One region of the Rhizobium sp. B230/85 genome, then DNA from elsewhere that is predicted to be linked to it. Evidence: predicted binding sites of a transcription regulator. Region 1 holds the regulator's gene; each other region holds the start of a gene.
The links. Region 1 encodes LexA, which represses DNA repair genes until DNA is damaged. Its sites were predicted from a motif close to TGTTCNNNNTGTGTTCNG; they were not measured.

Region 1 (9,980 bases):
TAGGGAAGATTAACAGATGCAGCAATGCCATAAACGCATGGCTAGTATTCGATATAAGTCACTGAAAAATAAATAAAATCTCCGATTAACTGAAATTCAGTTAATCGCGCTATTTGTTGAAGATGACGATTTCGTCGGCCTTGGAATAATCGAGCTGGTAACGGGCCTTTTCATCAAGCATGTCCTTGTCGAGCGATCCGTCGCTGAGCAGGGCAACCTCCTTTTCGAGGTGCTGTCGCTTGGCAACGAGATCGGCCAGATCCTTGGAGCGGGCCAGTCGCTGTTGCTCGAATACTTCGGTCGCCCGCAGGCCGTAATCGCCATGGACGCAGTGGTAGCCGAAATAGGATACGAAGGCGACGGTGATGGCTGGAAGCACCAGGTGACCAAGCCGCTTCTTCTTATGATATTTTGTCCACATGCCGTTTGCCCATACGCTGTACCCGTGTGAGCGACACTAGACGGCAGAGATTAACCGTCCGTTGACCGTGTTGCGAAATCGACTAAAAAACCGCGCCCGAAGGCGCGGTTGGTAGAAAAGCGAATGCGTCTGGTATCAGCCGCGCAGGATGGACGTGCCGGCGTAGCGGGCCTGCGGACCGAGCATTTCCTCGATGCGGATCAGCTGGTTGTACTTGGCAAGACGGTCCGAGCGCGACAGCGAGCCGGTCTTGATCTGACCGCAGTTGGTGGCGACCGCGAGATCGGCAATCGTCGAATCCTCGGTTTCGCCAGAGCGGTGCGACATGACGGCTGTATAGCCGGCCTTGTGGGCCGTTTCGACGGCGTCGAGCGTTTCGGTCAGCGTGCCGATCTGGTTGACCTTGACGAGGATCGAGTTGGCAACGCCCATCTTGATACCGTCGCGAAGGCGCGAGGAATTGGTAACGAACAGATCGTCGCCGACCAGCTGGGTGGTCTTGCCGGCCAGCTCTGTCAGCGTCTTCCAGCCTTCCCAATCGTCTTCGGACATGCCGTCTTCGATCGACAGGATCGGGTACTTGGCAGCGAGTTCGGCAAGGTATTCAGCCATGGCGCCCGGCTCCAGCGTGCGACCTTCGCCTTCGAGAACGTACTTGCCGTCCTTGAAGAACTCTGTCGCAGCACAATCGAGGCCGAGGTAGATGTCTTCGCCGGGACGATAGCCGGCCTTCTCGATCGACTTCATGATGAAGTCCAGGGCTTCCGGCGCGCTTTTCAGGCCCGGTGCGAAACCGCCTTCGTCGCCGACATTGGTGTTGTGACCCTGGGCCGACAGTTCCTTCTTCAGCACGTGAAAAACTTCGGAGCCCATGCGGACGGCATCGGAGAAGGTTTCTGCACCGACGGGGAGAATCATGAATTCCTGGAAGTCGATCGGGTTGTCGGCATGGGCACCGCCGTTGATGATGTTCATCATCGGCACAGGCAGAAGGCTGGCATAGGCGCCGCCGACATAGCGATAGAGCGGCAGGTCGGCGCTCTGGGCGGCGGCCTTGGCGACGGCGAGCGATACGCCGAGGATGGCGTTGGCGCCGAGGCGGGACTTGTTGGCCGTGCCATCCAGCTCGATCATCAGGTTGTCGATCTGGATCTGGTTTTCAGCATCGAGACCGCCGATGGCCTCAAAAATCTCGGTATCGACGGCTTCTACAGCCTTTTCGACGCCCTTGCCGTGGTAACGCGAGCCACCATCGCGCAATTCGACTGCCTCGTGGGCACCTGTCGAGGCGCCCGACGGGACTGCGGCGCGACCCATGCTGCCGTCTTCCAGATATACGTCGACTTCGACAGTCGGGTTGCCGCGGCTGTCGAGAATCTCGCGGGCGATAATGTCGGTGATTGCGGTCATGGCTGGTTCCTGCTCGCTGGTTATAATCGATTGAAATCTCTAAATCGAAGGCGTGACAATTACAATGCCATCACGCGCTTCGAATGAGGGAACGTCATAGCCGACTAAACCAAGATCATGTCAGCCTGTTGAACGCTCCCGCAGATGCTAGGCCTTGGCGATGGCGTCGAATGCCAGCAGCTTTTCGAGCAGCTTCGGCATATCTTTCAGATGCACCATGTTGGGGCCATCGGACGGCGCATGGTCGGGGTCCTCGTGGGTTTCGATAAACACGCCGGCGACGCCGACGGCAACGGCCGCGCGGGCAAGGGTTTCCACGAATTCGCGCTGGCCCCCGGAGGACCCGCCCTGGCCGCCGGGCTGCTGCACGGAGTGGGTAGCATCGAAGATCACCGGAGCGCCCATCGCCGCCATGATCGGCAGCGAGCGCATGTCGGAGACCAGCGTGTTGTAGCCGAAGGATGCGCCGCGTTCACAGAGCAGGATGTTCGGGTTACCGCTGTCGTTAAGCTTGGCCAGCACGTTCTTCATGTCCCAGGGGGCGAGGAACTGACCCTTCTTGACGTTGATGATGCGGCCGGTCCTGGCGGCAGCGACCAGAAGATCGGTCTGGCGTGACAGGAAGGCCGGGATCTGCAGGACATCCACGGTCTTGGCGACAAGGGCGCACTGCTCCTCCGTGTGGATGTCGGTGAGCACCGGGAAACCGTATTCCTTCTTCAGCTCGCCGAAGATCTCCAGAGCCGCTTCCAGCCCAAGGCCACGCTGGGCGGACAGGGATGTGCGGTTGGCCTTGTCGAAGGACGACTTGTAGACGAGCCCGATGCCAAGCGAGGCGCAGAGTTCCTTGAGCTTGCCGGCTATCGTGAAGGCATGATCGCGGCTCTCCATCTGGCAGGGACCGGCAATCAGCGAGAGGCGCTTGCTGTTGGAGAAAGTGACCTTGCCGGGGCCTTCGCCGGCGACCACGTCCGAATTTGTCGAATGGCTCATGCTGTCTCCTCGAAGGCAAACAATGCCCCCTGCCCGGGAGCGGCCTTCACCAGAATAGTGTTGCTCTTGCGTGTGTAGGTCACGCCGTTACCAGCCAAATGCGCTTCTGTCACGGAAAGATCGCGAACCGCAAAGACGATTGCCCGCCCCCGCAGGCCCGCATCTTCACCGGATGGCGCCGCCTCATAGAAGGCCTCCATCCCCTCGCCGCTCAAGATGTCGATTTCCACATTGGCTGCCGATGCTGTGATGCCAAAGGAATGCGGAGCGATTGCGGCACCATTGCCAACTTGGCTGATGAGCCCGGAAAACGCCTCCGGGCTGGCGCAGGACAGCACAATGCGCGAAATGCCGAGAACGCCGTTCGGATGCCTCTCCAGCGCGCTGCGATCCGTCGGCATCGCATTAATGCGCTCGCAGGTGAAAACGAAGAAATCCGGGGCACGCAAATCTGCGGCGAAAGCAAGGCGAAAGCCGGCAATCGATTCGGACCCGTCCGGCATGCGCATCGGCCTTTCGAACTCGAGGATCTTGCCGGCCGAGACCCCGCGGTCGCGAAAGCGCTGCTGGTCGCTTTCAGCATTGCCGGTTGCGAAGGCAATGGAGGAAAAACCATCGTCGCCGACGCGAAACCGGAAAGCCTGGTCGCGCGCGACGAAGACATTGCCGGCCAGCGCCGACGCCTCGCACTCCGAGAGACTGGCAATGCCGAGTGGCTCGAGATAGGTCTTGTCGGCGAAGAAAACGCAAGCATTTTCAGTACCAAAGGGATGCCGTGCATCGGCAGCGACAGTGAAGCCAAGCTTGCTCAGCCGCTGGCGCGCAGAGGCTATATCGCAGGTCGGCAGGACCAGATGGTCGATTGGATAGGCTGCTGTCATGGTTTGTCTCCACCCTGCGAAGCCGTCAGCGACGGCAGCGCGACATGATCTTCCAAAAATGCGATTATTCCAACGGCGTTCACAAAGATTTAGTCACTTGCGGAACACATATGGAACATATAGTGTCCGTTCTGGCTTTGTTTCGCACTTGGAGCACGAAAAACGATGTTGACGCGCAAGCAACAGGAACTGCTTCTCTTCATTCACGAACGAATGAAAGAGTCCGGCGTGCCGCCTTCTTTCGATGAAATGAAGGACGCGCTGGATCTGGCGTCGAAATCAGGTATCCATAGGCTGATCACGGCACTGGAGGAACGCGGCTTCATTCGCCGCCTGCCGAACCGGGCGCGTGCCATCGAGGTCATCAAGCTTCCCGAGGCCTATAACCCGAATGCGCAGCCACGGCGCGGCTTTTCGCCGAGCGTCATCGAAGGCAGCCTTGGCAAGACGCCGGCGGTCGCCGCAGCGCCGACAAAGCCCGCAGTCGACGACCGCAGCGGCTCCGTCTCGCTGCCGGTCATGGGCCGCATCGCCGCCGGTGTTCCCATCGCCGCGATCCAGAACAACACCCACGACATCATGGTCCCCGCCGATATGGTCGGCGCCGGCGAGCATTACGCGCTCGAAGTGCGAGGCGATTCGATGATCGAGGCCGGCATCTTCGACGGCGATACGGTCATCATCCGCAATGCCAGTACGGCGAGCCCCGGCGACATTATTGTCGCCCTCGTCGATGACGAGGAAGCAACGCTCAAGCGCTTTAGGCGCAAGGGTGCCTCCATTGCACTCGAGGCAGCCAATCCGGCTTACGAGACCCGCATCTTCGGCCCGGACAGGGTAAAGATCCAGGGGCGACTTGTCGGACTTATCCGCCGGTATCACTGACCGGTGACGTGGCATCGGTACCGGTGAAGGCCGGCTTTCGCCAGTCATAGGCTCGATGCCTCTCCCATGGACGGTCAAGGGCGCTGAACGCGGTGATGAACTTTGGCTCAGGAGATATCAAGTTGACCTCGATGGAACCTGTTTTGCGTAGCGATGCGCCGGTGTAGAGCACTGCACCGGACCGACAGAGATCAAGGCGAAGTTTGACCGGCGTGATGACAATGTCGGCGGTATCGCAGGCCGGCCCCAGATAAGCCGCATCGGAGATAGTCACCAGCATCGCGCCCGTCTCGAGCATGGCAACGCACCAATCGCGACCATGGCAGGCAAACCCGCCGTCGACCGCATTGTCCAGAGCAGTTTCCATTGCTGATCGCAATGTGGCCTGATGCTCCGCATCCATACGGGTCGAGGGGCGGCCACGAACGGAATGGGGCGGGGTCGAGTTGTCCGGCGGCAGCATTTGCGGCGGCGTATCCTCTGACACCGGCAGGGCTCGCTGCCATTGCTGATAGATGAAATCCGGGGGGCGCTCACGATTGCGCTCGAGTCTCCCCTGCCGGAACATGGCGACCAGTTCGCCATCCTCCGAAATCAGCAGTTCCGATTTCTGGAGAGACGGTTGGAAGGCGGCAAAAGTCACCGAGGCCGCAATCAGCAACGCGCCGGCATGGCGCATGGGCGTTCGCAGCACCGTCATCAGCATGAAGCCGGCAATGATGGTCGGGAAAAGTCCGCTAGGCAGGCGCGCGAAGGGCACATTGCCGCCCCATGCAGCCACCGTCTTTGCGATGACCATGACGATATCAAGTCCCCAACCGGTGACAAGCCAGAACACGCCGTCGAGGCCGAAGGGCATCATCAGCATGGCAAGCATGCCGACCGGCATGACGATGAATGACACCACCGGCATGGCGGCGAGATTGGCAACGAGGCCATAGGTCGCCAGCCGGTGAAAGTGTTCGATCGAGAAGATTGCCGTCGACGCGCCGCCGATGAACGACGTCATGGCGATGCCGGTGAAGAAGCGGCTGACCGCCCGCACCGGCATCGGTGCCCGGAAAGCAGCAAACCGCCGCTCGCGGGGCGGACGTCGCTTCCATAGCGAATAGCCGGATACAAGGGCGATGGTCGCCGCATAGGACATCTGGAAACTCGGGCCGAGGATCTGCGACGGCGAGAGCACTAGAATGGCGATAGCCGAAAGGGCGACATTGCGCAGGCTGAAGGATGGTCTGTCGAACAGCACCGCGACCAGCATGATCGCCATCATGATGAAGGCCCGTTCGGCCGATACACCGAAGCCGGAAATGAAATAATAGGCGGTGACGGTGATCAGCGCACCGACGGCTGCAATTTTCTTGGTCGGAAAAGCCTGCGCCAATCCGGGAAACAGGCTCAGTGCATGCCGGAGGCCGACATAGAAGATACCGGCCGACAAAGCCATATTCAGTCCCGAGATGGCAATGATATGAGCGAGGCCGGACACTCTTAGGGCATCCGTCGTTTCAGGCGAAATCGCCCGACGTTCGTCGTTGACCAGCGAAGCCGCGAAGGCGCCGGTGTCGCCGGGCAGGATCGAGCGGATTCGGTCGCCGATATGGCCGCGCAGCCCAGTCAGCCAGCGGTCGGTCCTTTGGAGCGTCGTTCGCTCGCTGGTGTCGTCGACGCTGGCCATCATCAGTTGCGGCGTACCGTAGAAGAAACCGTTGGCACCGGTGCCTTCGAAATAGGCAGTGAAGGCAAAATCGTGGAGGCCGGGCAGCGCCGGGCCGGCTGGCGGGCTCAACCGGGCCCTGCCCTCAACCACATCTCCGAGTTCGAACGGTACATCCTGGCCGCGCACGAGAAGGGATATCTGCTCCGGTGGCCGCCGAACGACAGGCGCGTCTGTCGCCAGCAGATCCAGCACGTAGCGCCACCGCCCTTTGTCGTCCACTTCGCGGCGCTGAACCTGACCGGTGATGGTGGTAGTCACGGGCGAGTCCAGCATGATCGTCGACGCTCGCCATGTCTCCCATTCAGCGAGAAGCATGCCGAGCAGGCCCAGCGCCGCTGCGAACGCCAGATGCCGCAACGTTGGGCTCAGATTGTGTTTCAGGAGGCAGACGGCGGCGAGCACCAGGAAGACCGCCGCAATGCCCGTCACCGGCGGATTGCCCGGAAGCTCGAACCAGATTATGGCTCCGCAGCCGATGTAGACGGGCGCAAACAGCATTGCGCGACCGTGGGCGGCCTCTTCGGCAATCATCCCCGCGGTTGCGATTCGCCACCCGTTGAGCGAAAGGGCAGCGCGCTTCGGCCACGGCACGGCGTGTTGCGTGCGGGCAGGCATCCGTCCAAGCTTGGCAACGGCGTTGACAGTAGCGCGCGAACGCTCGGCGAGGCCGAGAAATACCTGGCGATGACCTTGCCTCTCGCGCGCGTCCAACTCTGCCATTCGCCAGTCAGCCCCGCTCGCAATCTTCAAGCCCAGGGTATTTTTGCAACCTTTGCTCGAACAATTCAACTGAAATCGATTGAAATGCGTCCCGCGGGAACGTCGCTTCTGGAATGCCGCAGATCGGGCTTTAAAGGCATCGCAGTCATGGCGGAGGCGCTGCCCAAAAGTTGATACCGCGATGCACAAATACCGGTCAGGGTAACTTGGCATTAGCCTCTGGATCATATAGCTAATCTTTAGACGCTTAACCCTTTGGTGCTTTTTTAAGGCACCAACCCGCCAAATCTTGGAGGCTCTCATGACGGAACAAAGCGCGAAACTGACCTGGGGTGATAAGACTGTCGATCTGCCGGTGAAGGCCGGTACCATCGGTCCGAGCGTCCTCGACATTGGCGCACTCTACAAGAATACCGCTTCCTTCACTTACGACCCCGGCTTCACCTCGACCGCATCGTGCGAATCCAAGATCACCTATATCGATGGTGACGAAGGCGTTCTGCTGCATCGCGGCTACCCTATCGAGCAGCTGGCCGAAAAGGGTGACTTCCTGGAAGTCTGCTACCTGCTTCTCTACGGCGAACTGCCGACGGCTGCGCAGAAGAAGGATTTCGACGACCGCGTCGTTCACCACACCATGGTGCATGAACAGATGACGCGCTTCTTCACAGGCTTCCGCCGCGATGCACATCCCATGGCTGTGATGTGCGGTTGCGTTGGTGCGCTGTCGGCCTTCTATCATGATTCAACCGATATCACGGATCCGCACCAGCGCATGGTGGCGAGCCTCCGGATGATTGCAAAGATGCCGACGCTTGCCGCGATGGCGTACAAGTATCATATCGGCCAGCCTTTCGTGTATCCGAAGAACGATCTCGACTATGCGTCGAATTTTTTGCGCATGTGTTTTGCGGTTCCTTGCGAAGAATTCGAAGTCAATCCGGTTCTTGCCCGTGCGATGGACCGCATCTTCATCCTGCACGCCGATCACGAGCAGAACGCCTCGACATCGACGGTCCGTCTTGCCGGCTCTTCGGGCGCAAACCCATTTGCCTGTATCGCGGCCGGCATCGCCTGCCTCTGGGGCCCGGCCCATGGCGGCGCCAACGAAGCTGCACTGATGATGCTGCAGGAAATCGGCACCGTCGATCGCATCCCTGAGTACATCGCCCGCGCCAAGGACAAGAACGATCCTTTCCGCCTCATGGGTTTTGGTCACCGCGTCTACAAGAACTACGATCCGCGCGCCAAGATCATGCAGAAGACGATGTACGAAGTGCTGGAAGCAACCGGCAATGCCGGCGATCCGCTAATGCAGGTTGCTTTGGAGCTCGAAAAGATTGCTCTGAACGACCCTTACTTCATCGAAAAGAAGCTGTATCCCAACGTCGACTTCTATTCGGGCATCACCCTGCGGGCACTCGGTTTCCCCACGGAAATGTTCACCGTGCTGTTCGCACTCGCGCGTACCGTCGGCTGGATTGCCCAGTGGAACGAGATGATCGAAGATCCGCAGCAGCGCATCGGCCGTCCTCGCCAGCTCTACACCGGCGAACCGAAGCGCGATTACACACCGGTCGACGGCCGCTAAACGCCTTAGACTTTATAAAAAAACCCGCTCAGGAATGGGCGGGTTTTTTGTTGTCCAGAAGTTCGAGCACAATGGATGCTGCCTTTTCTCCGGGCGGTGTCTCCGTCTGCATCCGGTCCCAAACGAGGTCGAAACCCTCGATCATCGCGCGCCGCTGCTGGGTGTCGCTCGACAGGCGCTCGAGCCAGCGGGCCAACAGGCCCGGCAGCAACATCTCGTTGATCTGCTCCGGCACGATGACATAATCGGCAACCAGGTTGGGCAGCGCAGCGGTCCAGGTCTTTATCCGCTTGTGCAGCAGCTTGACGATAAAATCCGTGCTGTACGTCGAAATGACCGGCACACCGGTCAAGCCGAGTTCCAGAATCACCGTCCCCGACGCTGCCATCGCTGCGTCGGCTGACGCGAAGGCCTGCCACTTGGCGGCAGTACCGATGACGATCTCGGGCTTGATCTCCCAGTCGGCGACCAGCTTACGAACCAAATCTTCGCGCCGGGCAACTGTCGGCATGACGAATCGCATGCTTTTATTACGCCGGCTAAGTTCATCAACAGTCTGGCGAAAGAACGGCATCAGGTTATTTATTTCGGAAGACCTTGAGCCGGGTAATAATATTATGGTCCGCGTGTCGTTCGCGTCGAGCGGCGGACGGGCGGCGCGCTGCCGGCGCGCGTAGACCAGACCGGTATCTGTCACCAGGCGGTGACCGACGTAGGTCGTCGGCGGGCCGCCGAGACGTTTCATGACTTCCGGCTCGAACGGCAGGACAGCCAGGACGTGATCGACGTAAGCGAGCATCGCTGTGGCACGATATTCTTTCCAGGCCCAGACGCTCGGGCAAACATATTGGACGATCGGCAGGTCGGGCAGCGCCTTGCGGACCCGCTTGGCCACCCGGTGGGTAAAATCCGGGCTGTCGATGATGACGAGGATATCCGGCCTTGCGGCGATGACGGCCTTTGCCGTTTCGCCGATAAGGGCAATCAGCCGCGGCAACTTGGCGATCACCTGGGTGAACCCCATCAGCGACAGTTCGGAGAAATCGTAAAGCGACTTTAGTCCTTGCGCCTCCAGTCCATCGCCACCGACGCCTACGAGCTCGAGCGGTCGCGTCGTCTGCAGGCGCAGGGCGGCAACGAGATCGGCGCCCAGCAGATCGCCGGAGACTTCCCCGGCAATGATGGCGACCTTCAGGGGCGAAGTGTTCACTGGATGCCTCCGGCAGTCAGGCCGCGATCGATACCGAACAAAAACAGGCCGGCCTCATTGGCAGCGTCGATCGTCGCCTTACGCTCCAGTATCAGCGCACGCCCGGCCTCGACAGCAACGCCACCGAGGCCAGCTGCCTTGGCGTTGAG
Region 2 (9,980 bases), 780 kb from region 1:
GTTCAGCGACAACTGGATCAGGCCAGGGTCGCGGCCGACGATGTAATCCGGCAGCACGGCAATGCCGATGCCGAGCAGGCAGGCACGCTTGATCGAGGTCTGGCTGTTGATCTGCAGGTGCGACAATCGTTTGTTATCGGACGAGCGCCCGGCGACTTCCAGCCAGTTGATATCGAGCAGGTATTGCGGAGCGGGTTCGCCGAACGAGATGATCCTGTGATCGTCGAGATCGTCGACGGACTGCGGCTCGCCGTGGCGGTTGATGTAGGAGGGGGCGGCGTAGACGTGCATATGGACGGTGAACAGCTTGCGCTGGATCAGGTCCGATTGCTGCGGCTGTCGAAGACGGATGGCGCAGTCGGCGTGGCGCATGTTGACGTCCAGCTCCTCGTTGTCGAGGATCAGCTGGATCTGCATGTCAGGATAAAGCTGCAGGAACTCCTGAATCTTGTCCGTCAGCCAGCCTTGGCCAAGGCCGACGGTCGTGGTGACGCGCAGCTTGCCGCTTGGCTTGTCGGTGGTCTCCGTCAGCTGCATCTTGACGGTTTCGAGCTTCAACAGCACGTCATGGGCGGTTCGATAGAGCAGTTCGCCCTGCTCGGTGAGGATGAGGCCACGGGCATGGCGGTGGAACAGCTTGATGCCGACGTCCTGCTCGAGGGCGCTGACCTGGCGGCTGATGGCGGATTGGGACAGATGCAGCTTGTCTGCCGCATGGGTGAACGATCCGGCTTCGGCAGCCGCGTGAAAAATTCGCAGCTTGTCCCAATCCAATGGCATTCCGCTCCCCCTCATTGGCTGCTTCACTCCGCAGCCATCGCGACCGGCATAAGCCCGGTCAAGTAGCGCTCTGCCTCCAGCGCCGCCATGCATCCCATGCCGGCAGCGGTGATCGCCTGGCGGAACGTATCGTCGGTCACGTCGCCGGCGGCATAGATGCCTTCCACGTCGGTGGCAGTCGAATCAGGGGCCGTCCAGAGATAGCCGTTGTCCTTGAGCTTCAATTTGCCCTTGAAGAGTTCGGTCGCGGGCGCATGGCCGATGGCGACGAAGACGCCATCAATCGCCATGTCGGTGACAGTGCCAGCCTTGATGTCGCGCAGCCTGACGCCCGACACCGATGGCGGCATTGGCGGTTTGGCTGGCGTGCCGGTGATTTCGGCGATTTCCGAATTCCAGAGAACCTTGACGTTGGGCTTCTCGAACAGCCGCTCCTGAAGGATTTTCTCGGCGCGGAAGAAATCGCGACGATGAACCACTGTCACCGAGCGGGTGATGTTCGAAAGATAAAGCGCCTCCTCGACGGCCGAATTGCCGCCGCCAACGACGATGACGTCCTTGTTGCGATAGAAGAAGCCGTCGCAGGTAGCGCAGGCGGAAACGCCGAACCCCTGGAAATGCTGCTCGCTTTCGATGCCGAGCCATTTGGCCTTTGCACCGGTGGCGATGATCAGCGTATCGGCGGTCCATACGGTGCCGGAATCGGTGCTGAGGACGAAGGGGCGGCGCGATGTGTCGACCTCGGTGACGAGATCGTTGACGATCTCCGTGCCGACGTGCTTGGCCTGCTGCAGCATCTGCTCCATCAGCCAGGGGCCCTGGATCGGATCGGCAAAGCCCGGATAGTTTTCGACATCGGTGGTGATCATCAGCTGGCCACCCTGTTCCATGCCGGCGATCAGCACCGGCTTCAGCATGGCGCGGGCAGCGTAGACTGCAGCCGTATAGCCGGCGGGGCCGGAACCGATGATGAGCACCTTCGTGTGGCGGGCAGACATGAGGGAAGTCCTTTCAATGGCAGCGATGGGATGGTGGCCCTGCCTGCTAGCGGCATTGCCGTCGATCTTTCCCATGCGCTGCCTCATTTATGATTGTCGCATGCATTTATTCAAGGGCAGCCTTGCATTACCAACAGGGCAAATGGCCAACGGGCAAGATTCAGGCGTGCGCGGGAAACATTGTTGCGAATTTCTGCTCTTTATATAGAAGGTGCGACGGAGGAATTAAAGAAAGGCATGACCGTGCTGCGGGCAGAACTTGACGCCATCGACATAAAAATTCTTCGCGAACTGCAGCAGGACGGCCGCATGACCAATGTCGAGCTCGCCGACCGAGTCGGAATATCGGCGCCGCCCTGTCTCCGGCGGGTGCGCAAGCTCGAGGAAGCAGGCATCATCGAGGGTTACCATGCGATGCTCAACAGCCCGCGGCTCGGCTTCGATCTTGTCGCCTTCTGCATGGTCGGGCTGAAGCACCAGTCGGAAACCAATCTTAAGGCATTTGCCGCCACCACGCTGCAATGGCCGCTGGTGCGCCAGGCGTGGATGGTATCCGGAGACAGCGATTTCCTGCTGCATTGCGTCGCCCAGAACCTCACCGCTTTCCAGGATTTCGTCATCGAGGTTTTGACGGCCAACGAGCATGTGGACACCGTCCGCACCATGCTCACCATCCGCCAGGTCAAGAAGCTGGGATTGGTGGAACTCTAGGCATGTCCGATCGCCCCTGGCACCGTTCACTGATCAAGACGGGCACGCGCCTGCTGCTCGGCAGCGCGCGCGCGCATTTCCAGGATGCGTTTCCGGGCCTGTCCGTCGCACGGGCAACCGTGGATGCGCCGGGTGAGGTTCGCTATCGTGGCGCTGCTGTCGCGGCGCTGTCGAGCGCCTCTATCCTCCGAAGCCGCTCCAGCGACACGGTGGCGATCGTCGGCTCCGGCCCCTCGATAGCCGGTAACGATCTCTCCCGTCTGCCGCCGCAAACTGCCATTCTGCTGAACGGGGCCATCAGCCTGTCCGGCCAGCCGGTCGCAGACGCGCTGGCCGTTGCCGTCGAGGACGAGCGGTTCATCTGGCGACACTTCGATCTCCTGAAACAGCGGGTGAAGGACGATACGCCCTGCCTGTTTTCCGTCGAGGTGTTGCGGGCTATTTGCGAGATAGACTTGGGGTTCCTGCGCGACCGGATCATCGTGCTGATCGATGATATCCGTAAACCCTACGGTGCAAGGCGGCGGCGGTACGATACGATCCAGGCCTTCGATTTCATTCGCAGGGATGCGGCGGTCAATGCCGGCCTTTCGTTCGACCCGGATCGCGGGGTTTTTCGTGGTGGCTCGGTTGCCGTGTCTGCCCTGCAGTTTGCTCTCTATTGTGAACCGAAGACAGTCGGGCTGTTCGGCATCGACATATCCAACGCCCATCAGCCGCGCTTCTACGAGACCACTGGCGAAACCGCTTCATCCGGCATTGCGGACGCGGAAGCCCGCATCGTTGCACATTTCGTGCTTGCCAGGGCGGTTGCGGCTGAGCGGGGCATCGAGATCGTCAATTATTCGCCGGTGTCGGCACTGGCCGGTGCCGGCTTCGGCTATGACGACCGTTTTTCGCCCAGCAGGCCTGCATAGACGGCGGCGATAGCGGTGGCTTCCTTTTCCAGCGCAAAATTGCTGCGAACATGGACGACAGCGTTCTGGCCCTGGCGGCGGGCCTCGTCGGGATCGGCCAGATAGGTTTCGATGGCTGCCGTGAGGGCAGGGCCGTCGCCCGCCGGAGCGACCATGCCGGTCTCGCCCGGCACGATCATCTCGGCATAGGCACCGGCATCGGAGGCGACGACCGCCGTCTGCGAGGCCATGGCTTCCAGCGGCGTAAGGCCGAAACCCTCATTGCGCGAAGGCGCCACGTAGAGCGTTGCGCGGCGATACCAGGGGCGGATGTCGTTGACTTCTCCCATGAAGCGGATGCGATCCGACAGGCCGGCGTCAGCGACGGCCTTGGTCAAACCGTCGGCAAACACCTTATGCTCCGGTGTCACACGGCCACAGACGATCGCTACCCAATCGGGATGGTTGGGCAGCAGCTCAATCATTGCCTGAACGAAAAGATCTGTGCCTTTCTGGTGGCGCACGCGGCCGAAGCAGCCGATCAGGTATCGGCCGGGGAGGTCCGTCGCGGCCATGCGGTCGGCCGGCCCTTCCGGCGGATGGAACAGTTTTAGGTCGACACCATGCTGGATGACAGTGTGGGGCACCTGCAGGAAGCTGCCGGAACGGGTGCTGGTGGCGATGACGGCGTGCATGCGGCGAATCAGAAAACGCGTGTAAGCCGAATGGCGCCGTTGCGCTGCCGATGTGAACAGCAGCTTGATCGGCATGCGCAACACAGCCCGCAACAAGAGGCCAAACAGCATTTCATTGTTGCGGCGGGCATGCCAGACGCGAACCTTGTATCGGCGTGGCCGCACCCAGAGGCTCGGCAACTGGCTCCAGCCAAGTTTCGGCAGGTGCGGCGGCAAGCCTGGGCCGAGCGTTACGATGCGGGTGCCGAGCGCGACCTGCTTGGGAATGAGCTGCACGATGGTCGAGGTGACCCCCGACAATCGCCGCTTGAAATTCGGCGCGACGATCTCGGTCTCGCGCAGGTCTGCTGCCACCGGGCTCAGCCCCAGGTGATGGAGAGAATTTCGTAGGCTTTGGAACCGCCGGGGGCATTGACCTCGATGGAATCGCCGACTTCCTTGCCGATCAGCGCACGTGCGATGGGCGAAGATATGGAGATGCGGCCGGCCTTCACGTCGGCTTCCTGGTCGCCGACGATCTGGTAGGTCTTCTGTTCCTCGGTGTCCTCATCCACCAGTTTGACGCGGGCGCCAAACTTGACTGTGGTGCCGGACATTTTCGACAGGTCGATGACTTCGGCACGAGCCACAAGATCCTCGACTTCGCCGATGCGACCTTCGTTGTGGCTCTGGGCTTCCTTGGCGGCATGATACTCCGCATTTTCCGACAGATCGCCGTGGGCGCGAGCCTCGGAAATTGCCTCGATGATCCGCGGCCGTTCCTGCTGCTGGCGCCAGCGCAGTTCTTCCTGCAAATTGGCGAAGCCGCTCTGCGTCATCGGTACCTTGTCAACCATGTCTCTGTCCTTCAGTCCTATGTCGTAGCTGCCGACACAAAAGAAAACAGGTCCCGAAGGAAAACTTCGGAACCGTGCAATAGCCGCTATATGGGGCACTTATAACAGAATACGACCGCCGATTTCCAGAGAATTCGCACCGCAACGGTGCAAGTGCATGTGGTTCTTTTCGTTAGCCTGCTTACTTTATCGACAATCCGAAGCGGTCCGTCTTGACGATTAGTGATAGAACATATAGTGAACATGATATGAAAAAGTCGCTGAACGATCGTCTAGCCATTCTTTCCGATGCCGCCAAGTATGATGCGTCCTGTGCCTCCAGCGGTACCTCGACGCGCAGTTCGGCGAAGTCCGGCGGATTGGGGTCAACGGAAGGCTCCGGCATCTGCCATTCCTATGCGCCGGACGGAAGATGCATTTCGCTTCTGAAAATCCTGATGACCAACTTTTGCATCTATGACTGCGCCTATTGCGTCAACCGATCTTCAAGCAACGTCGAGAGAGCCCGGTTTACGGTCGAGGAGGTCGTCTGGCTGACGATGGAATTCTACCGGCGCAATTACATCGAGGGCCTGTTCCTGTCCTCCGGCATCATCCGCTCCTCCGACCACACGATGGAAGAGATGGTCCGGATCGCACGTGAACTGCGGACCACGCATAATTTTCGGGGCTACATCCATCTCAAATCCATTCCGGAGGCGTCGCCGAAGCTGATCGAGGAGGCGGGGCTTTATGCCGACCGCCTGTCTCTTAACATCGAGCTTCCGACCGATGTCGGCATCACCCGTCTGGCGCCGGAAAAGAAGCCTGCCGGCATCCGCCAGGCGATGGGTGCGCTGCGGCTGAAGATCGAGGAAGCCAGCGATCCGACGCTACAGAGCAAGAAGCGCAAGCGCTTCGCGCCGGCCGGCCAGAGCACTCAGATGATCGTCGGCGCCGACGATGCGAACGATGCAACCATTCTCGGGACCAGCGCACGGCTTTACGGTAGCTACGGGATGAGGCGGGTCTACTATTCGGCATTCAGCCCGATCCCCGATTCGTCGAAGAACCTGCCGCTGATCAAGCCGCCGCTGATGCGCGAGCATCGCCTTTACCAGGCGGACTGGCTGTATCGATTTTACGGCTTTGGGATCGCCGAGATTACCGGCCAACAGGCGGGTGGCATGCTGGATCTCGATCTCGATCCGAAACTGGCCTGGGCGCTTGGCAACCGAAACGCATTCCCGGTCGACATTAACTCCGCTGAGCGCGAGACGCTGCTGCGGGTGCCGGGGCTCGGCACGAAGACGGTCAAGGCCATTCTGTCGGCCCGTGGTTTTTGCCGGCTTCGGATCGAGGACCTCGCGCGCCTCGGAGTGTCCGTGAAGAAGGTGCAGGCTTTCATCGTTGCCGAGGGCTGGAGCCCGCGAAAGCTGGCCGACCGGCAGGATCTTCGTGCCATGTTTGCGCCCAAGCCCGTACAGTTGACGCTGCTCTGATGGGTTCGGCAGCGATGCGTCGTGTAACGCTGAAGGGTAGGGGTGACTTGGCCGAATGGCGCGACGTGGCGCGGCGGCTGCTTGCGGAAGGTGTGTTGCCCGAGGCCATCGACTGGCACGAGGCCACGTTGGGCGGAGACCTGTTTGGCACTGCTGGCGAGCGCCTGTTGCTGGAGCCGACGGAGCTTCCATCAGGTTGCGAGGCGGGCGTCAGGCCTGCAGGCTCATCACCCGTTTCCGTGCCTCCAGCCTTCATCAGCTTGGCGGAGGCCGTGATCTGTCATTCTGATCCCGGTCGTTTTGCGCTGCTTTACCGCATCCTGTTTCGTCTTTGCAGCGACCGCCATCTGCTCGGCATGGTCTCGGATGTCGATGTTCACCGGGCGCTGATGCTGCAGAAGTCTGTCCGTCGGGACTGTCACAAGATGACCGCCTTTGTGCGATTCAAGGAGGTGGATACCGCGCTGGCATTGCCGCGGCGGCGCTTCGTTGCCTGGTTCGAGCCGGACCATCATATCGTCGCCCGCAGCGCGCCGTTCTTTCAGCGCCGGTTTAACGACATGGACTGGCTGATCGCCACGCCGCGCGGCTCGGCCGCCTGGGACGGCACCCAATTGACGATCTCCGATCTGCCGGTTGAAAAACCATCGCTGACAGACGAGGCGGACACGCTGTGGCGCACCTATTTCAGCAATATCTTCAATCCTGCACGATTGAAGGTGAAGGCCATGCAGGCCGAGATGCCGAAAAAATATTGGAAAAACCTGCCGGAGGCCGATCTCATTCCCGGTCTCATCGCCGGCGCCGAGGCCAGCGTGCTGGCGATGGCAAGGCGCGCGGCAACCGAGCCGCTGCCGTTTCACCAGAGGCTGCAGGCGGCGGCAGCTGCCGAGCAAATGCCCGTATCGGCGGCGCCAGCGGGCAGCATGGAAGGGCTGCGGGAGGCGGCCCGCCAATGCACCCGCTGCGAGTTGCACTGCCACGCCACGCAAACGGTGTTCGGTGAGGGGCCTGTCGACGCATCGGTGATGGTGGTTGGCGAGCAGCCGGGCGATCACGAGGATCTTGCAGGCCGCCCGTTCGTTGGCCCGGCCGGCAAGGTCTTCAACCAGGCGATCGACGATGCCGGCATAGACCGGACGACGCTCTACGTGACCAATGCCGTCAAGCATTTCAAATACGAACTGCGGGGCAAGCGGCGCATCCACCAGAAGCCGACGATGGGCGAGGTCCGCCACTGCCGCTGGTGGCTCGACGGAGAGCGTGCGCTGATCCGCCCGAAACTGACCGTGGCACTCGGCGCTACGGCGCTGTTCGCGCTAACCGACAGCCGGGAGAAGCTCGAGGATATGAGGGGCCGTCCGGTTCCGCTGGCAGATGGCAGCAAACTGTTTGTTACCGTCCATCCGTCCTATCTGCTGCGCATTCCCGACGCGGGGCGCAAGGCTGAGGAACTGGCGCGGTTTCAAGCGGAGATTCGTTCTATAAGGGCCCTCATGACGTGATGGAGGCTGGTCCGCGTTCCACGCCATAGCGGGATGGAAAATTCAGCGGTGCATATGGACCATCCATAGGTCGCCCCTCTTTTCGCTCGATGACTGATTGATGGATGATCGCGCCGTCCGGAATGAGACGATGATCGCAAAACGGTATGTAAATGCCTTTTGTATTTCCGCGTCTTTTCCAGGAAGTCTCCGGCACGCGGCGAGGGACGCATTCGAGGACCTTCCACATGGCTGTCATCGAGTCGTGCATTTTCGCCAAGGGATCCAGTTTGACGTAAACCTCCTTCGGATCGTCTCCGAGGACTATTTTGTCAATCGTTGGCTGGCTGTAATCCAGCCCAGTAGGCATAGTTTCGCGGATCATCCATTCGAGCGGTATTTTGATAATTGCGCTCTCTTTTTCCGGGTATCCGCCACCGACGTCGCCATGCACGCCCGTGAACCAGACTTCCTTGGAATTCTGCATCTCGGGGTTCGCAGGCCGGAATGGACCACCCCAATATTCCTGGCCGGCGGCCCAGGGCATCGGATTGAACATCGTTCGACGCTCGTCAATCGCCAATGCCTGTCGCACCCATTCGACACTGGGGTTGGTATTGGTAAAAGGCAGGGTTTTAAGCTGCGGCATCCATTTTCCCGACTCGATGATCGAGGCTACGGTGTCGAAGAGGCCCAGTAATTTGATCTTGGGCCTGTAGGTCTTCAATGTCCGTTCGTAGAGACGCATGCTGGTGAACGCAGATGGGGCATCGTCCGTCGCGCGTTCGGCGGGCGTACAGACTGTCTGCTCGATGTCGGGGATGCCCTTATAGGTCCGGTATGCGTAGTCGATGAGATTGACATGGTACTTGCTGACAATTCCCAAGGCGTGAATGAAGCCAGCAAGAACGCGTGCAGAATAGGCACCGCGACTGAAACCGAAAATATAGATGCGGTCGTCTTCACCAACCCGTTTGCCATCCGGCCCTCGGGGTGCGCGTTGATAATTATCAACGATGAAACGGTAGGCGTCCTTGACGTTCTGGTCGAACCCCCACCCCGTGGCCAGACCCCATATCTCGACGGCCCTGCGGTATGCCTTGGACCAGGCATTTGCCGCTCCAAACGTTCCCACGCCGGGGTCGTAATATACGATCTGCCGGTCGGTGCGTCGCAAGATGCCGAAGAGCCGCAGTATATTGGTGCGGTCGGCCGATATCTCGTTGGATGTGCCGTCGAATAATATGACTATGTTTTTGGCCATGTCGCACGCCTCCGAAGCTATAGCAAAGCTAATAGCATCGGAGGCGTTTTTGCGCAGGGCGATTTATGCTGACTGCACCGCAGTCATGCTTCGGGTGTCTTCAACGAAAATAGCTCTGCAGCGGCCGGACTTCCAGATTGCCGGCTTTCAGGGCCTGGATCGCCATGGCGGCGGCTTCGGCGCCGGCCATGGTGGTGTAATAGGGCACCTTCTGCATCAGCGTTGCGCGGCGTATCGACTTGGAGTCCGAGATCGCCTTGTTGCTGTCCGTCGTGTTGATGACGAGCTGGACCTGGCGGTTGCGGATGGCATCCTCGATGTGCGGGCGGCCTTCCAGCACCTTGTTGATCTTGGTCGTGGCGATGCCGTGTTCGGCGAGGAAGCGGGCCGTGCCGCCGGTTGCCATCACCTTGAAGCCCTGTTCGACGAGCATGCGGATGGCCGGCAGGACGCGCGGCTTGTCGTCGTCGCGCACGGCTACGAAAACCGTGCCGCCGCGCGGCAGTTCGACGCCGGCGCCGAGCTGAGCCTTGGCGAAGGCGAGAGCGAAGTCGGTATCGAGGCCGATGACTTCACCGGTCGAGCGCATTTCAGGGCCGAGCAGTGTGTCGACGCCGGGGAAGCGGGCGAACGGGAAAACGGCTTCCTTGACGGCAATGTGCTTGAGGTTGCGCGGATCGGGCTTTTCACCGTAGGCAGCAAAAGCTGCGTCGAGGCTTTCGCCAGCCATGATACGGGCAGCGATCTTGGCGATCGGCGCGCCGATGGCCTTGGCAACGAAAGGCACGGTGCGCGAGGCGCGCGGATTGACTTCGAGCACGTAGACGACGTCGTC
Region 3 (9,980 bases), 580 kb from region 1:
GTCGTAGTGTGCGCGTGCTGGGCACGAAAGGCATCGCCCGTCTGGAAACGGTCGCCGAAAGCCTGCTTCAGAATGCCGAGAACGGCAGTAACGCCCGCCTCGTTGCGTGTTCCTGCTCTTGCATCCGCCAGCGCCATTGCGTGATCTCCCATGCGATCTCGGCAGGACCTGCGAGGCCCCGAAGGGCTTCTATGAGACAAGCGATCCGTCCTGTCCAGCCCAACGTCGGGTCCAGCGGTCTCATGGAACGACACCGGACCTTGCTCTCCGGCAGATCGGAATTGCGGCTGCATCCGACAACCGCCCCAGCGTTAGAGAACCGAAATATTGCACAAAATCGCGGCATATGCGTTTGCGGCAGGCCGCATTTGGGCTCGTCGGAGAGCCCGGACCCGCTACATCGCACCCGTCCCGGCGCCCTTCGTCTGGCACGCGAATTGCGTAGGCCTTCTTGATTTTTCATTCGAGTTTAAAAGGACAAGCCTATGAAACGCCAACAGTTCCTCCTCATGGCCGCACTCGCGATGATGACGGTCGGTACCGTCTCCGCTCCCCATGCGGCGCGCGCCGATGCCCTCAGCGACATCACCGCCCGTGGATCGATCCGCGTTGCCGTGCCGCAGGACGCACCGCCGTTCGGCACTGTCGGCCCGGACATGGAACTGCAGGGCCTCGACATCGACATGGCGAAACTCATCGCCTCCAAGCTGGGCGTCAAGGCGGAACTGGTGCCGGTGACGCTGCCCAACCGCATCCCCTACCTGCAGACCAACAAGGCCGACATCGTCATCTCCAGCCTCGGAAAGAACCCGGATCGCGAGAAGGTCATCGACTTCACCTCCGCCTATGCGCCCTTCTTCAACGGCGCCTTTGCCCCAGCCGACCTGAAGATCACGTCCGCTGCCGATCTCTCGGGCAAGACGGTTGCCGTGGCCCGCGGCGCCATCGAGGACCTCGCCCTGACGAAGATCGCCCCGCCGGATGCCATCATCAAGCGCTTCGAGGACAATAATGGCACGATCTCGGCCTTCCTTTCGGGCCAGGTCCAGGTCATCGTGACAGGCAACGTCATTGCCGCTGCGATCCTCGAAAAGAACCCGCCGAACCGTCCGGAACTGAAGTTCCTGATGAACAAGTCGCCCTGCTATATCGGCCTCAACAAGAACGAGGACGCCCTCAAGGGCAAGATCAACGAGATCATCGCGGCTGGCAGGGCCGATGGATCGATGAACAAGATCACCCAGAAATGGCTGCACCAGGACATCCCGGCAGACCTCTGACCGCTCCCTGATTAAGGCTGGCGCCCCTGCGGCGTCGGCCTCCCGACCGGAAGCGGAGGAACCTGGATGCACTACCATTTCGACTTCGCCTGGCTTGGCGAATACTACCCCATGCTGATCAAGGGCGTCGGCATCACGCTGGAACTGACCGCCGTCGGCGCGGTCTTCGGCATCGCGCTCGCTATCGCCTGCGCATGGGCCCGCTCGCTCGGCCCCCGCTGGCTGAGGCCCATCGTCGTTCCCTATGTCGAGTTGATCCGCAACACGCCCTTCATCGTCCAGCTGTTCTTCATCTTCTTCGGCCTGCCCGGCATCGGCATCAAGCTCGGGGAAATGCAGGCAGCCAATTTCGCCATGGTCATCAATCTCGGCGCCTATGGTTGCGAGATCATCCGGGCCGGCATCCAGGCGACACCGCGCGGCCAGTTCGAGGCGGGCGCCAGCCTTGCGATGACGCCGTTCCAGACATTCTGGCATGTGATCCTCGTCCCGTCGCTGCAGCGCATCTGGCCAGCCCTGTCGTCGCAGATCATCATCGTCATGCTCGGCTCCGCCGTCGTCTCACAGATCGCCGCCGAAGACCTGACCTTTGCCGCAAATTTCATCCAGTCCCGCTCGTTCCGCGCCTTCGAGGCCTATTTCGTCTCGACGACCATCTACCTGCTGCTGGCAATCATCCTGCGCCAGCTCCTGTCTGGCCTCGGCCGCATCCTCTTTCCGCGCAGGAGCATCCGATGATCCAGTTCACCACCTGGGATATCGTCCGCAACCTTCTCTACGCCACCCGCTGGACCATCCTCCTGTCGCTGGTCTCTTTCGTCGGCGGCGGCCTGCTCGGCATGGTGCTGCTCTATCTGCGCACCGGCAAGCGGCGGATGGCGCGGATCTTCGTCAAATATTACGTCGAACTGTTCCAGGGCACCCCGCTGTTGATGCAGCTGTTCCTCGCCTTCTTCGGCATGGGCCTGTTCGGCATCGATGTCCCGGCATGGCTTGCAGCCGGCGTCGCGCTCATCCTCTGGTCGGCCGCTTTCCTAACTGAAATCTGGCGCGGTTGCGTCGAGTCCGTCGTCAAGGGCCAGTGGGAGGCATCCGCCAGCCTCGGCATGGGATACGCCCAGCAGATGCGCCACGTGATCCTGCCGCAGGCGCTGCGCGTCGCGGTGCCGCCGACCGTCGGCTTTTCCGTGCAGGTGGTGAAATGCACGGCGCTGACATCGATCATCGGCTTCGTCGAACTGTCGAAGGCCGGCACCGCCATTACCAATGCCACCTTCGAGCCGTTCACCGTCTACGGTTTCGTCGCCCTCATCTATTTTGCCCTCTGCTGGCCTCTGTCGAAGAGCAGCCAGATCCTGGAAAGGAAGCTCAATGTCGCTCATCGAAATCACTGAAGTGCGCAAGAGCTTCGGCACCAACGAAGTTCTGAAGGGCATCAATATCGACGTCGAACCCGGCGAGGTCATCGCCATCATCGGCAAGAGCGGGTCGGGGAAATCCACCCTCTTGCGCTGCATCAACGGCCTGGAACTTATCGATGACGGATCGATCTCCGTCGCCGGTGCCCAGTTCCTGCCGGACGAATTGCATCTGAAGGCGCTGCGGCTGAAGGTCGGCATGATCTTCCAGCAGTTCAATCTCTTTCCGCACCTGACAGCCGGCCGCAATGTCATGCTGTCGCAGACGGTGGTGCGAAAGACGTCGAAGGCCGACGCAGAAGCCATGGCCCGAAAGATGCTTGAACGCGTCGGCCTCGCCCACAAGTTCGATGCCTATCCCGACGAGCTATCCGGCGGCCAGCAGCAGCGCGTCGCCATCGCCCGGGCGCTGGCGATGCAGCCGATCGCGCTGCTCTGCGACGAGATCACCTCGGCGCTCGACCCGGAGCTCGTGTCGGAAGTGCTGGCCGTGGTCCGCGAACTCGCATCCGAAGGCATGACGCTACTGATGGTCACCCACGAGATGAAGTTCGCCCGCGACGTCTGCTCGCGCGTCGTCTTCATGCACGAAGGCCGAGTCCACGAAATAGGCCCTCCCGCGGAGTTCTTCAGCAACCCCAAAACGCTGGAACTGAAGCAGTTTCTGGGGATGCTGTGAGCAGACAGCCTAAGGCAGCATCGGCGGATTGAGCCGCGCAAACCCCTCCTGCCGGCGGTATGGATAGTAGGGATAAGGCGCTGCGAGAGCACTTGCCGCATCGAGGCGGGCAATCTGCTCGGTGGTCAGGCTCCAGCCGACAGCACCGAGGTTTTGCCGGAGCTGTTCCTCGTTTCGCGCCCCGATGATGACGCTTGAAACAGTTGGCCGGCTGAGCAGCCAGTTGATTGCGATCTGAGGCACCGAACGCCCGGTTTCCTCGGCGATCCCGTCGAGGACATCGACGATGTCGAAAAGCTTGTCGTCATCAACGGGCGGTCCGAACTCTGCCGTCTGGTGAAGCCTGCTGCCTTCCGGCAAAGGCTGGCCACGGCGGATCTTGCCTGTCAGCCGCCCCCAGCCGAGCGGGCTCCAGACGAGCGCACCGACACCCTGGTCTGCGCCGAGCGGCATCAGCTCCCATTCGTAGTCGCGGCCAACCAGCGAGTAATAGACCTGGTGCGCGACATAACGAGGATGGCCGCCCCGGTCGGCTGCCGCCAGCGATTTCATCAGCTCCCATCCGGCAAAGTTCGAGGCGCCGACATAGCGGACCTTGCCCGATGAGATGAGATCGTCCAGCGTCGACAGCACCTCCTCCACCGGCGTATGGGCATCGAATGCGTGGAGCTGCAGCAGGTCGATGTAATCCGTGCCGAGCCGGCGCAACGCATCTTCTGTCGTGCGGATCAACCGCGAGCGCGAGGTGCCGGCATCGTTCGGTCCGTCGCCCATCGGCAGCGCCATCTTTGTCGATATCAGCACGCTGTCGCGGCGGCCACGGATCGCCTGCCCCAGCACTTCCTCCGAGGCACCCGCCGAATAGACGTCCGCCGTGTCGAACAGGTTGAGGCCAGCTTCCAGGCAGATGTCGATGAGGCGGCGGGCTTCGACGACGCCAGTCGTCCCCCAGGCACCGAACAGCGGGCCGCTGCCGCCAAACGTCGCCGCGCCAAAGCTCAAGGCGGGAACTTTCAGGCCGGATCGGCCGAGATATCTGTAGTCCATGGTCGTCTCCTTGCGTTTCGTCAAAGGTAGATTGCAACGACGATGTGAACTAGACTGCCGCAACGATCAGCATTCATGAGTTGAATTCACAGTGAGCAAGACCGACGTAAACCGTTCCGGCGAAATGGAGATCTTTGTCCGGGTGGTTGATCTCGGCGGATTTTCGGCTGCCGCCCGCGCCAGCCGCCTCACCCCGTCGGCAGTCAGCAAGCTCATGACGCGGCTTGAGGGGCGGCTCGGTACCAGACTGCTCAATCGCTCCACTCGCACGCTGCAGCTGACAACGGAAGGCAGCCTCTTCTACGACAGCAGCGTCCGGATACTTGCCGACATTGCCGAGGCGGAACGCAACGCCTCGGTCGGAGAATTGGCGATCGGCCGCATACGCATCAACACGAGCGCGTCTTTTGCCAATCATGTCCTTGCGCCACTCATCCCGCAATTTCTGCGGCTTTATCCCGAAGTCACACTCGAGATTACCGTTACCGACGCGGTCGTCGACCTCATGGCCGAAAATGCAGATGTGGCGATACGGGCTGGTCCGATGAAGAGTTCGCAGCTGGTCGCGCGCAAGCTTGGTGGCACGTCGATGGCGATCGTCGCCACGCCGGACTATCTTCAGGAGCATGGCACGCCGCGCACGCCAGCCGATCTCGACAGCCACCGGAAGATCGCCTTTTCCTATCGGCGTGCCGTTGCCGGCTGGCCGTTGATGGTGGACGGCAAGAGCGTCACGAAAAAGCTGGTCAACACGCTCGAGGCGAGCGATGGCGAGGCCATGCGACATCTTTGCCTGGCCGGCGGCGGCCTCGCGCGTCTGGCAAGCTTTACGATCCTAAACGATCTGGCCGCTGGACGCCTGGTCGTCGTGCTCGATGACTGCAACCCCGGCGACATCGAGGCGTTCCACGCCGTCTATATCGGCGAAGGCGGCCCAGTCCCAGCGCGGGTTCGTGCTTTGCTGGATTTTCTGGCCGAGCACGTCAGGCTGTCATAGGCAAGGTATAGTGCGTCGCAAATGCGAGGCTGAGACGACTGCGCAAGATCGTTGCTCCATTCCGTCAGAAGCGATATCTGCGGGAGACGCCTGCATCGATCGAAACGATACGAATGCACGACAGCACCAGCTCGAAAAATTGACCGAGGATATATGGCCCGCAAGAACAGAGACGACTTTGAATCATCGAACGCGGAGCCGGAGCCAACGATTTGCCCGCTCTGCGAGCGCGTGATCCCGGACGATCAGAAGGACGCCCACCATCTCGTCCCGAAGAGCAAGGGCGGCAAGGAAACCGTCTGCCTGCACCGCGTCTGCCACAACCAGATCCATGCAATCTTCACGGATAGCCAACTCGCCAAGAAGTTCAGCACGATCGAGGCCATTCTCGAGGATCCGGCTGTGCAGACTTTCGTGGCGTGGATCAAAAGCAAGCCGCCAGGATTTGCAGACCTGGCCAAGGAGTCCGGACAAGCCTCGGGCCGTGGGCGCAAACGGTAGTATCCGGGAGCACAGGCCATGACCCTCGATGAGCTCGTCACCCGCTATCGCCCGCATCTGGACGATGAATCCGTCGGGGTCCGGCGGAGCTGGGAGGAGATGTTTACCTACACGCTCAAGCTCTATCCGAGGGACACCCCTCTGGAAGCCTTCGATGTGCATAGCCTTGAGCAAAAGCTGATCTCTGCACGCCTGCACCCGCCCGTCGTCAACGGTTACGTCAAACGCTGGGCGGATTTGCTCGCGCGCGCACAGGACCTCTGATCTACAGCAGGATGAGTTCAGCCCGTCAGGGGCGGCGCGGGTCCTGCCTGCGCACGCCCTACATCGGCAATCAGCCGTTCTGGGTGATCGGCGCTATCTGGATTTCGACGCGACGGTTCTGCGCGCGGCCGGCTTCCGACGCGTTGCTGGCGACCGGCTGTGTCGGGCCGAAGCCGACGGCGGAGACGCGGCGCGGATCGATGCCCTGGGTGCCGAGATAGCCGGCAACCGAGTCTGCGCGACGCTCCGAGAGCTCCTGGTTATGCTGCATGCTGCCGGTCGAATCCGTATGGCCGTTGACGTCGATCAGCGTTTTGTTGAACTTGCGCAGAACGATTGCCACCGAGTTCAGCGTCTGGTCGAACTCCGGCTTTACGTAATACTGGTCGGTATCGAAGGTGATCGCCGACGGCATGTTGAGAATGATACGGTCGCCAGTGCGCGTGACGGAAACGCCGGTGCCCTGCAGCTGCTGGCGCAGTTCCGATTCCTGCTGGTCCATGTAATTGCCGATAGAACCGCCGGCGAGAGCGCCGATGCCTGCTCCGATCAGCGCCGCATTGCGCCGTCCGACAGGTGAGCCGCCGACGGCAAGGCCCGCAATCGCCCCGAGCCCCGCGCCGATGGCAGCGCCACCCGCAGTGTTCGAAACCTTCTGCTCGCCCGTGTAGGGATCGGTGGTCGTGCAGGCATTCAGGAAGGCAGCCGAGACGGCGAGTAGGACGAATTTCTTGATCATGGACGAGGGCCTCTGCTTCGATGACGAGACGTGTATCAAGGATTGCGGCAATATCATGAAAAATAATGACAGCCCCTTGTCAACGCACAGATTTGCCCCATGAGCGTCGTTGCGAACCATAGGCCGTAGTCGATGCGCGGGGACATTGCCGCGCGGGCGACGACAGGTCACCGCGCCCTGCCGTCTCCGAATCGCGCGCTGGGGCGGCTCCGATAGCGGGCGGGATGGCAATAAGGGAATGAAAGCAGAACATCTTTTCTGGCCTTTCGAATCCGAATCACTACATTACGCGACATGACGATAGGACACGACGACATTCCCTTCTTCGACGAAGAGCCCGAGCACGCCGAGCCAAGGCGCCACGAGCCGGCTGCAGCCCGCCCGCAGGCTGCTGGCGGCATTGCCGCGCGCGCCATGGCAGCGCGCGATGTCGGCCGCGTGCCGGATTACCTCGCCGGCCTCAACGCCGAGCAGACAGAGGCTGTCGAGACGCTGGAGGGGCCGCTGCTGGTACTGGCCGGCGCCGGCACCGGCAAGACCCGTGTGCTCACCACCCGTATCGCCCATATCCTGTCGACCAACCGCGCCTTCCCCAGCCAGATCCTGTCGGTGACCTTCACCAACAAGGCGGCGCGCGAGATGAAGGAGCGTGTTGCGCTGCTCGTCGGTGGCGCCGTCGAAGGCATGCCATGGCTCGGCACCTTCCACTCGATCGGCGTCAAGCTGCTCCGCCGTCACGCGGAACTGGTCGGCCTGACATCGGATTTCTCCATCCTCGATACCGACGACGTCGTTCGCCTGATCAAGCAGATCATCCAGGCCGAGGGCCTCGACGACAAGCGCTGGCCGGCAAAGCAGTTCGCCGGCATGATCGACGGCTGGAAGAACAAGGGCCTGACACCGCCCGATATTGCCGAGGGCGATGCCCGTGCTTTTGCCAACGGCAAGGGCCGCGAACTCTACGCTGCCTACCAGGCGCGGCTGAAGACGCTGAACGCCTGCGATTTCGGCGACCTGCTGCTGCATCCGATCACCATGTTCCGCCAAAACCCGGATGTGCTGAAGGATTATCACCAGCGCTTCCGCTATATCCTCGTCGACGAGTACCAGGACACCAACACCGCCCAGTACATGTGGCTGCGGCTGCTCGCACAACGGCCGAAAGGCGAGATGCAGAATGTCTGCTGCGTCGGCGACGACGACCAGTCGATCTACGGCTGGCGCGGCGCCGAGGTCGACAACATCCTGCGCTTCGAGAAGGATTTTCCGGGCGCCAAGGTGATCAAGCTCGAGCGCAATTACCGCTCGACCGAGCACATCCTCGGCGCCGCTGCCCATCTGATCGCCCACAACGAAGGCCGGCTCGGCAAGACGCTTTTCACCGACCGCAGCGATCCAGAAGACGCCAAGGTTCAGGTTCACGCCGCCTGGGACTCGGAAGAGGAAGCCCGGGCGCTGGGCGAAGAGATCGAGCAGCTGCAGCGCGGCGGCCACGCGCTGAACGACATGGCGATCCTCGTGCGCGCCTCGTTCCAGATGCGCGAGTTCGAAGACCGCTTCGTCACGCTCGGCCTCAACTACCGCGTCATCGGCGGCCCACGCTTCTACGAGCGCATGGAAATCCGCGATGCCATGGCCTATTTCCGCCTCGTCTGCCAGCCGGCCGACGACCTCGCCTTCGAGCGCATCGTCAACACGCCGAAACGCGGTCTTGGCGACACGACCGTGCGCGCCCTGCACGACTATGCCCGCGCCCGCAATATACCCATGCTGGCCGCGGCAGCCGACATCATCGAAACCGACGAGATGAAGCCGAAGCCGCGCAAGGCTTTGTACGACGTCGTGATGTCCGTCCGCCGCTGGCAGGAACGGCTCGAAAACGCACCCCACACGCAGCTTGCCGAGCAGATCCTTGAGGAATCCGGCTACACCGACATGTGGAAGAACGACAAGTCGGCTGAAGCGCCGGGCCGCCTCGACAACCTGAAAGAACTGATCCGCTCGATGGACAGCTTCGAGAGCATGCGCGGCTTCCTCGAACACGTCTCGCTGGTCATGGACGCCGAAAACAACGAGAACCTCGATGCTGTCTCGATCATGACGCTGCATTCCGCCAAGGGGCTGGAATTCAAGACGGTCTTCCTGCCCGGCTGGGAAGAAGGCCTGTTTCCCCACCAGCGCTCGCTCGACGAGAGCGGACGGGCGGGCCTAGAAGAGGAACGCCGGCTTGCCTATGTCGGCCTGACGCGGGCAAAACGCCTCTGCCACATCTGGTTCGTCTCGAACCGCCGCATCCACGGCCTCTGGCAATCCACCCTGCCCTCCCGCTTCCTCGACGAGTTGCCGAATACCCACGTGTCCGTCGCCGAGACCGAGCAATCCTACGGCGGCTATGGGCGCAGCGCCTACGGCCAGTCACGCTTCGACAAGGCCGAGCCATTCTCCAACAGCTACGGCACGCCGGGCTGGAAACGCGCCCAGGCCAACAAGACCGATGCAACGCGCGACAACTGGGGCTCGCGCTCCGGCCACGCGGTCGAGCGCATCGGCTACGGCGAAAGCGGCCCGAAGGCGCGCACCATCGACGGCGAACTGGTGGCAAAGTCGACCACCGACACGCCCTCGCGCTTCACAGTCGGCGAGCGCATCTTCCACATCAAGTTCGGCAACGGCAATATTTCAGCTATCGAAGGTAACAAGCTGACCATCGAATTCGACAGGGCCGGGCAGAAGCGGGTGCTGGACGGGTTTGTGGAGAGGGTGTGAGGGCGAAAGCGCGCTGTGGCGAGTAACCCCGTGGCGGATGTCGGCCCGTTGGGGACATTTTACGAATTCGAAGAATAGCTATTTAGCTCTGCGTCCAACGAATTCCGCAAACCGTCCTGCTTCGCCGTTAGCCTTAGGTAATCCAAGATCTCGACGATATATCCGGGATACGATATCCAACGATCTGGCGCAATCAGGACCTAATATTGAAGCGGTGTGGCAAAATGTAGGACGACACGGCACCTGAGGGCTGGGCGTGATCGCTGCGTCTTAATTGCGCCGCCGCCTT

Region 2: J5289_RS13915 (putative DNA modification/repair radical SAM protein) is a predicted target of LexA. The motif match lies at 5,143-5,160, and genes of this name have one in related genera.
Region 3: J5289_RS13065 (ATP-dependent helicase) is a predicted target of LexA. The motif match lies at 7,160-7,177, and genes of this name have one in related genera.

Annotation. Positions count from the first base shown of each region.
Region 1 covers NZ_CP072156.1:2,102,836-2,112,815, reverse strand. Annotated here, with positions in the region: gene J5289_RS10300 (septum formation initiator family protein) at 110-421, opposite strand; gene eno (phosphopyruvate hydratase) at 557-1,831, opposite strand; gene kdsA (3-deoxy-8-phosphooctulonate synthase) at 1,979-2,824, opposite strand; gene J5289_RS10285 (VOC family protein) at 2,821-3,705, opposite strand; gene lexA (transcriptional repressor LexA) at 3,871-4,590, shown strand; gene J5289_RS10275 (ComEC/Rec2 family competence protein) at 4,571-7,030, opposite strand; gene gltA (citrate synthase) at 7,332-8,621, shown strand; gene lpxB (lipid-A-disaccharide synthase) at 8,650-9,831, opposite strand; gene J5289_RS10260 (LpxI family protein) at 9,828-9,980, opposite strand, start outside.
Region 2 covers NZ_CP072156.1:2,877,901-2,887,880, reverse strand. Annotated here, with positions in the region: gene J5289_RS13945 (LysR family transcriptional regulator VtlR) at 1-780, opposite strand, end outside; gene trxB (thioredoxin-disulfide reductase) at 804-1,778, opposite strand; gene J5289_RS13935 (Lrp/AsnC family transcriptional regulator) at 2,022-2,489, shown strand; gene J5289_RS13930 (glycosyl transferase) at 2,492-3,406, shown strand; gene J5289_RS13925 (glycosyltransferase family 4 protein) at 3,370-4,422, opposite strand; gene greA (transcription elongation factor GreA) at 4,440-4,916, opposite strand; gene J5289_RS13915 (putative DNA modification/repair radical SAM protein) at 5,165-6,397, shown strand; gene J5289_RS13910 (UdgX family uracil-DNA binding protein) at 6,412-7,902, shown strand; gene J5289_RS13905 (DUF2235 domain-containing protein) at 7,892-9,145, opposite strand; gene carB (carbamoyl-phosphate synthase large subunit) at 9,246-9,980, opposite strand, start outside.
Region 3 covers NZ_CP072156.1:2,685,467-2,695,446, forward strand. Annotated here, with positions in the region: gene J5289_RS13015 (FAD-binding oxidoreductase) at 1-137, opposite strand, end outside; gene J5289_RS13020 (transporter substrate-binding domain-containing protein) at 486-1,280, shown strand; gene J5289_RS13025 (amino acid ABC transporter permease) at 1,347-2,018, shown strand; gene J5289_RS13030 (amino acid ABC transporter permease) at 2,015-2,674, shown strand; gene J5289_RS13035 (amino acid ABC transporter ATP-binding protein) at 2,652-3,377, shown strand; gene J5289_RS13040 (aldo/keto reductase) at 3,387-4,424, opposite strand; gene J5289_RS13045 (LysR family transcriptional regulator) at 4,516-5,421, shown strand; gene J5289_RS13050 (HNH endonuclease) at 5,575-5,922, shown strand; gene J5289_RS13055 (hypothetical protein) at 5,941-6,186, shown strand; gene J5289_RS13060 (OmpA family protein) at 6,257-6,925, opposite strand; gene J5289_RS13065 (ATP-dependent helicase) at 7,220-9,691, shown strand; gene J5289_RS13070 (hypothetical protein) at 9,979-9,980, opposite strand, start outside.